One region of the Clostridium sp. Marseille-Q5894 genome, then DNA from elsewhere that is predicted to be linked to it. Evidence: riboswitches for the same ligand, from Rfam matches in the RefSeq annotation. Region 1 holds a riboswitch; the other holds the start of a gene.
What was found. Region 1 has a riboswitch for lysine ahead of OC535_RS08500 (ACT domain-containing protein). Riboswitches for the same ligand answer to the same signal wherever they lie in the genome.

Region 1 (4,374 bases):
CAAATACTTCTTTTGATAAAGCAGTGTGCTTTATTTCAATTATTTCATCAATTCCTGCAAACATAACTGTATGTTCACCAAAAATTGTTCCACCACGCATTGCTTGAATACCGATTTGTTCATGCTTTCTTTTTTCATGTAATGAACTTCGATCAGTCACAGCAGTAGTTTCACCAATTTCTTCTTCCATCACCTCATATAGTAATTTAGCAGTTCCTGATGGCGCATCTATTTTTTGATTATGATGTTTTTCAAGAATTTCAATATCATATCCTGCCTGATAAAATTCTTTAGCCACTTGACGTAATATTTTGGTTACCATTTGTACTCCATATGATGTGTTATATGATTGAAAAATCGGAATTTGTTTTGCAGCTTCTTTAATTTTTGTTAGCTGTTCATCATTATAGCCTGTTGTTGCAATTACTAACTTTGTCTTATTTGTCAAAGCATAAGATAATATGTCATCTAAATTATTAGGGTGAGAAAAGTCGATGATAACATCGGCTTTTTCTCCACACTCCGTTAAAGAACTATAGCTTTTTTCTGGAATCTTTTCATCAAACTCATAACTTACAACAGCCACTAGATCCATATCATTTTGGCTTCTTACCTTATTAGCAACTTTTTTACCCATTAATCCATAACCATATACTATTACTTTCATCTTAGAACCCCAATTTTTCAAATGCATCCATCGCATCAAATAATAGTTTTTTATTTTCTTCTGTTGTTTCAATTAATGGTAATCTTAATGTTGCTCTACAAACACCCATTTTAGCTAATGCTGCTTTAGGCATAATTGGATTAATATCAGCAAATAAGTAACGACTAACTGGTTCTAATGCATACGCAAGTTCTTGAGCTTTTGGCAAGTCACCTTTTAGTGCTAACTGAGTTAATAATTCAGTTTGACGAGGATAGATGTTTGATAATACTGAAATTACTCCTTTTCCCCCAGCACAAATAAATGGCAGAATATTATCATCACATCCTGAATACATATCAAAATCCATACCTTGAGTTTTTGCTAGAACTTCCATTGCATAAGCTATATCATCAGTTGCATCTTTCATAGCAACAATATTTTTATGCTTTGCTAGTTCTACAACTGTCTCTACATTTATTTTTACCCCAGTTCTTCCTGGAACATTATAAAGAATCATTGGAATATCAACAGCATCTGCAATAGTAGTATAATGAGTAATCAACCCACGTTGACTTGTTTTATTATAATATGGTGTAACAACTAAAATAGCATCAGCACCTTTTTCTTTAGCATATTTAGCTTTTCTTAATGCTGTCGCTGTATCATTAGATCCTGCTCCAGCAATAACTTTTATACCAGTTCCTTGCGCCATTTCTAATGTAATATCTAGTAATTTAAATTCATCATCAATATGAATAGTTGCTGTTTCACCAGTTGTTCCATTAACTAATAAAGCTTTAACACCTCCATCGATCATTCTTTGTACTTGTCTTTTAAATCCATCATAATCAATACTTCCGTCTTCATGCATTGGTAATACTAGTGCAACTGCACTTCCTTCAAAAATAGCCATAATTTCCTCCTATATATTTAAGCCAAAAGTTTCATCTAATTTTTTCATTGCTAAATCTTTGTCTTTTTTATCAACGATAAACGAAATTGTTCTTTTTGACGTAGTTACTTGATAAAAATGTATATTATTTTCACCTAAAATAGTAAATACTTTTGCCGCTGCTCCTGGTGTGACTTCGATCAACTTTCCACCAACAGCAATTTTAAAATATTTTCGATTAGTCGCAATCTCTAATTGTTTAACTTCTTTTTTTAAACACATTATTGCTTCATTTAAATTTTTTTGATATTTTTCATCTAATGTTATTTCTATCTGCATCGCATCTTCAATCATCACTTGAGAAATCATATCAATATTAACATCACAATTGCTTAAAATCGTAAAAATCTTGGCAATTATCATTGGATGTTTTGGTACATTTGTCAATTTTAACTGAATAATATTTTCTTCATAACTCACTGCTTCAATAATCTTTTCCATCATTGCTCTCCTTTACAAAAAAAATTGCAATGAGTATCATTGCAACATAAACACGTATGAACAATGATAGCTCACCATTACCATTCGATAATGACAGTCTTATAGATATTCTCTATAAGCCCAGAGTATAAATGCATGCAATCATTTATCCCTTCGGCGAAAGTTCCTCTATTTTTATCTAGTTTGCATCATCCAATAAAAACTTCATAACTATTCGCGCCTCTATCTTACAACTTTCCTACAATATATCACAATCAACATCATATTACAATACTAATTATACCGCTTTATGCAATGTTTTTATATATATTTAATAATGTTTTTTGGCTTTATATCTCAATATATGAATATCTCTACCTTATTATGATTTATTTCTTATATATTAAAAATTCATAACTAATAAACCTTAGTTACGAATTTAATTAATATGCTATATTCCATTATAAATATCTATATTTAACTCTTTTTCAGATTTTGCTACTAATGTAGCTGCGGTTGCTGCTCCAATAACATTTGTTGCAGTTCTAGCCATATCTACAATACTTGAAATCGGTGCTAACAATACAATTATTTCAATTGGTAAACCAGCTGCTGCAAATACTGCTGTTGCTGTAATCGTTGCTGTTCCAGGAACTCCTACCGTTCCTATAGATACAACTACTGCCAAGACTACTAAAAATAAATATTGTCCTATTGAATAATCTATATTTAAAACATTAATTGCAAATACTGCTAATAATGTCGGCCATATACCAGCACATCCAGGCATACCTAAATTAGCACCTAAACTAGCTGTAAATGATGCAATATCTTCATTTACACCAATTTTACTCACTAATTGACGAATTGTTACCGGAATCGTACCAATACTACTTTGAGATGTAAATGCTACTACTCCAGCTGGCCATATTCCTTTAAAAAATTTAATAGGATTTAGTTTTCCAATTACTTTTAACAATATGCTTTCAACCCCAAATATTTGAATTATGCTCAATAAATATGCTAATCCCAAAATACTTAGTAATGGAATAATATCATCTATAGTACTCTTACTTACTGCTCGGGCAATCAAAGCTAAGACTGCATATGGTGTAAAACCTATTACAAAATTAACTACTTCACCTAATACCCGATTACCTGCATCAATAAATTGTTTAAACGGTTTTACTTTCTTAGGATCTTTATTAACTATTCTATTATATGCAATAGCTACAATAATAGCAAAAATTACTATTGGTACTACTTCCCCATTTAACCAGCTATTAATAAGATTTTTGGGAAATAACCCAGTAATTGTATCTACAAATGAAGGAACTTCCGTTGCTTTATAATTTGTAGAAAGTTCATAATTAAATCCACTACCTATTTTTGTTATTACTGCAAGAATCAATGTAATTAAACTAGCAGTAAATGTATTTAATAATAAGTAAATTATTGTTTTTAAACTTACTTTTTTTAATTTAATAGAAGCTTGTAGATTAGTAATACTGGAAATAATACTAAATAACAGCAGTGGTACAACAATTGCAGAAATAAGATTAGCATATATCGTTCCTATAGCTTCTAAATAAAGATAATTTTCCTTAAAAATTAAACCAACTATTATTCCTAAACCTACTGCTAAAATAGTTAGCACACTAAAATCAACTTTTTTCTTTTTAAGAAAATAAATTAATATAAAAAATATAACAGCAAGCACTAAAGCTCCTAATTCTAAAATATTTTTATTCATTTAATTGTCCCCTTTTCTCTTTAATGTATATTAGAATAAAGAGCACAATATAATTAAATTGTTACTCTTTATTAAAAAAACAGCAACAACATCGTCCCATTCTAAAATTATTTCGTAATTGTAGTTCTAATACAAAGTTCATAACTTTTACCTCTTTTCCTATATGAATAGTATGTTAATACATTATAATATATAAAAAAAATTGTCAAGTTATATATAATTTAATTTATAAATATTATATAACTATCCTTTTTAATATTTTTCAAAAATTAAAGAGCAGTGTTACCACCACTCTTTAGATTTAATATATTTTATATACTATTAAATACAATTTAATTTTTAATTCCAATATTTTTTCTTTTTAGAAAGATAGTATAAAGCAGTACTTAATGCCAACATTGTAATTGGTGTAATAATAGTTATATCATCACCTGTTTTTATACTTACTGTCGTATCTCCAGATTTTACTGGTGCTGATACATTCATATCTGCTATATTGACAGTTTGTAATTCAGCTAATCCTTTCATTAAAACAGCTTTTGCCTTATCTACTTCTGCTTGTGTTGCTTCTGGATCTTCTAATACTGCTTTTGCTTCATT
Region 2 (4,374 bases), on a different contig from region 1:
CTTTCATTTGTCCGATCACACAGTTTTCAAGAACAGATTTATTATTGAAAAGATTAAAACTTTGAAATACCATTCCAACTTTACTGCGATGAACATTAACATTGATCTCACCTTTTAAAATATCTTTACCATGATACATCACACTACCGCCATTAGGCGTTTCTAAAATATTTAAACAGCGTAGAAAAGTTGATTTCCCACTCCCACTAGCTCCAATGATCGTTACTACTTCACCTTTAGAAACAGTAAAATCAATATCATGTAGAACTTCTAGATCACCAAAAGATTTCTTTAAGTGTTTTACTTCAATAATCGGTTCCATTATTTTACACTCCCTTCTGCATCAAAAGAAATAGCTTTTTTTCGATTCATTCTATTTTCAATATAATTCAAGATTCTTGTTGTTGGGAATGTTAAACATAGATAGATCAATGCAACAACAAAGTATGTTGGAACAAACGCATATAAACTACCAGCAACACTCTTTGCCTGATAGAATAACTCAGTAACAGCAATAACATTTAACACACTACTATCTTTAATATTGATTACAAATTCATTACCGATAGATGGGAAAGAATTTTTAATGGCCTGTGGTAAAATAATATAAATCATTGTTTGAATGTTATTCATTCCAATACTTCTAGCCGCTTCACTTTGTCCTTTATCAACTGATTGTATTCCGGAACGAACGATTTCAGCCATATAAGCTCCGGTATTGATCGTAATAACAAAGATACCTGCTGTAAAAGGATCCCAATGAACGATATTTTTAAGGCCATAATAGATAAATGCTCCTTGAACCATCATTGGTGTACCTCTAAATATTTCAATGTATAAAGTCGTAATTATCCATGCAATTCTTTTAATAGTTTTACTTACTAGACTATCTCTTTCTTCAACTTTGATTGCTCGAATCGCACCAATTATCAAACCAATCAATAATCCTAAGATCGTTCCCCCAAAAGCCAAAGTTAAAGTAGAACCGATCCCACTAAAAAATAACGGACTATATACTTCAAAAATCTGCTTAGCAGCAACAAAAATATTACTACTTAAACTTGTAATAGTAGCTGGAATTCTTTCAATTGCTTCATCCATCATTTCTTTTTTGTCTTCATCAGACAAAGTATCAAGATATTCATTGATTGCATCTTTCAATTCTGGATTATCTTTATTTACAGCAATCGATACTGAAGTATCTGTTAAATCAACATCAAATCCTTTTCCTTCGTCAAATTCAACATACGTTAAATCGGGATTTGTTGCAATGATTCCCGCAGCTACAGGTAATTCAGCTGTCACAGCATCAACTAATTCATTATTTAACTGCATTACCATCGCTGGATAATCTTCTAATGCTGTAGCATGTTTAACATTTGGTATTTGATCAATAACAGTATCGTATAAAGTATTTAATTGTCCTAATACTTTTTTATTAGAAAAGTCTTTTAGACTTTTAGCATCTTCTAACTGATCACCTTTTCTTACAATTAAAACCATTTGTGATTCATAATATGTTTGTGTAAAATCAACCCTTTGGCGACGATCAGCAGTATCAGTCATCCCCGCAATAATAGCATCAATGACTCCAGCTTGTAATGCTGGTTCCAAACCATCCCAGCTCATTTTTTTAATTACTAGCTCTTTTCCTAAATGTTTAGCAATAGCTCGGGCGATAGTTACATCATAACCATCGGCATAACCACTGCCTTCTAAGGGCACTGTCGTATCCGTCTCATTGACCTGAGTCCAGTTAAACGGTGCATAATTACATTCCATCCCGACAACAAATGTATTGTCATCATCTTCTTCGGCCTTTACAGTATTTACTGGTACTAGTATTGAAAATACTAATATGAATGCTGTAAAGATTTTTAATAGTTTTTTCATTTCCCTTCTCCTCACTTGATATTAAAAAAGTCGTGCTATTAACACGACTTTTATTTTGCGTTAATAGCGCCCTTCATAACTGAAGGAGTGCTGTAAGTATTCCCTACAGCCCCTAGATAATAAATTGCCACTTATTATCTATCGGCAAAGATTACCTTTCCTATAGATCATCGTATGCCTACTCACTATAGTACTCTGACGCTTTGCAACCTCTATCCTTTTTCTCTTTAACAATATCTTAATCTAAGAAGTTTGTCAATATAAATAAATTTACCTCTTATATTTATCTAAATTTGATATCCGCTTGATAATTTTATGATAGATAAACAGCATATTTTTTTCAGTTACCAGCTTATCTATTTCATTGATCATAAGCCATTTTACGGCTTTATTTTCATCAAGTTTAGGTCTAATACTCTGCTTTTCATCAGCCATAAAAGCATATGAAATATTGAGATGAAGATGCGCCGGAACGATCTTATCATTTTTATAATGTGCTTGAACTGGCAGTATTTCTACTGAAATACAAGTATCAGTTAAAAGCTTCAAATTTTCAATTCCCGTTTCTTCTCTAACTTCACGCCTGGCTGCTTGAACTAAATTTTCATTATCATCGAGATGACCTCCTGGCCAACTCCAAGAATCATAAATATTATGATATATCATTAAAACTTTATCTAAAGAAGAATTCGTGATCCATGCTGATACAGTTATGTGTGCTATTTCATTGTTTCGAGTCAAGTTGTCGGGATTTTCCTTAATGAATTTTTTGATAATTTGAAGCTCTTTAGCTTCAAATTCATCTTCTGAAACAAACTTTTCTAATTCTTTTAAAAACATATCTTAACACCTATGATCATTGATTTTAAAAAATTTCTTAATTTCCATTTAACTGTATTTTGGTAATTAGCTATAAGATCTATTTTGTAATTTAACTTTTCCATACTGTTCCTTTTTTATTATCGATAATATTTAAGATATTTTATTGTGTTTTTGTCTAAAATCAAACTATTTTCTGTATTTGGATCAATGATTATTTCATCAGTCTTAGCCATCTTTTTCATAAATTGTAGGCAGTCGATCATATTTACTTCTAAACAATATGATTGATTAGAGGCAAAACTGTTATTAGAATAAACAGAAAAATATTGTCGATTATTTATAATTGATATATTATTTAAAATCATTAATAAATCATCTTTGGGTATTTGCTTTAATTTTTGTTTAGAAATTTTGATTGTCGTATAAATATAAACAGATTTACTTTGTAAATAATCTAAAATATCTTTTAGATTATTTAATTCTTTATCAGCATTATATCTAGCTATTAAATTTGATAATTTATCTTCCATTATTCAGCACCTTATTTATTTTTTACTAATCGATCATTATCATCAATATTTCGCAAAATTCGACAAGGATTACCAGTGGCAACCACATTAGCTGGAATATCCTTACTTACTACTGCTCCGGCACCGATCACAGCATTATCACCAATAGTTACACCAGGTAAAATAATCGCACCACCGCCAATCCAGACATTATTACCGATCGTTACAGCTTTGCCATATTCAATATTTTTCATTCTTTCTTCGGGATCAAGGCTGTGGCAGGCTGTATATATTTGAACATTAGGTCCAATTAATGTATAAGCGCCAATTCTGATTGGACAGACATCAAGTAAGATGCAGCCATAATTCAACATAACATTTTCACCTATATATATGTTATAACCATAATCGCAGAAAAATGGCGGCTTGATCCAAAAATTACCGCTAGTATTAATTAATTTTTTCATTAACCTATTTTGCATTCTAATTTCATGAAACTTTTTTTGATTATATCGTTGACAAAGTCTACTCGCTTTATCACGCTCTAAAACTAATCTTGGATTTAATGGATCATAAATTTTTCCATTAATCATTTTTTCTTTCTCACTCATCATTGATCCTTTCATCTTCTAACTATTAAATGAATATGCAAAATTATATCACATTAATATTATGTCTACAATAAAAGCAAATTAGTAATTCTTTTTCTAATCTAAAAATAATTGCTTTCATATTTATCACTTATTTTTAATAATATATCCTATATATAAAACTGTATCCCTTTCATTGATTGACTTTGCCTCTTTAATCGTTATAATTCGACAGTGATAATTTCTAAAAATAAACTGGAGGTTCTGTTATTATGTTTTTCTTTAAGCATCTTATTTTAATATTATGCATAGTTCTATTGCTTCTATGTATGCTGGTTCCTTTAAAAAAGGAAGGGATTTTTCCTAAATTATTAAGTTATCATAAAACATATGCAATATTATTAGCCGTTTTTTCTTTGCTTCATGGAATCTTAGCCGGACATAATGCTGGAATGGCTAGCGGAATGATTGCGTGGTTAATTATGCTCGTTTTAATTTTGTCAGCATATCTTATTAATAGAGATTCTATGATTTGGAATAAAATTCATCTTTTTTTGTCA

Region 2: another riboswitch for lysine. It lies ahead of OC535_RS04645 (ABC transporter permease subunit); the one in region 1 lies ahead of OC535_RS08500 (ACT domain-containing protein).

What each region holds. Positions count from the first base shown of each region.
Region 1 is NZ_CAMPPT010000004.1:293,480-297,853, forward strand. Features, by position in the region: gene dapB (4-hydroxy-tetrahydrodipicolinate reductase) at 1-667, opposite strand, end outside; gene dapA (4-hydroxy-tetrahydrodipicolinate synthase) at 669-1,562, opposite strand; gene OC535_RS08500 (ACT domain-containing protein) at 1,572-2,042, opposite strand; lysine riboswitch at 2,102-2,275, opposite strand; gene OC535_RS08505 (dicarboxylate/amino acid:cation symporter) at 2,473-3,774, opposite strand; gene OC535_RS08510 (discoidin domain-containing protein) at 4,114-4,374, opposite strand, start outside.
Region 2 is NZ_CAMPPT010000002.1:408,780-413,153, reverse strand. Features, by position in the region: gene OC535_RS04650 (amino acid ABC transporter ATP-binding protein) at 1-322, opposite strand, end outside; gene OC535_RS04645 (ABC transporter permease subunit) at 322-1,893, opposite strand; lysine riboswitch at 1,950-2,116, opposite strand; gene OC535_RS04640 (NUDIX hydrolase) at 2,164-2,733, opposite strand; gene OC535_RS04635 (hypothetical protein) at 2,853-3,245, opposite strand; gene OC535_RS04630 (sugar O-acetyltransferase) at 3,257-3,835, opposite strand; gene OC535_RS04625 (hypothetical protein) at 4,087-4,374, shown strand, end outside.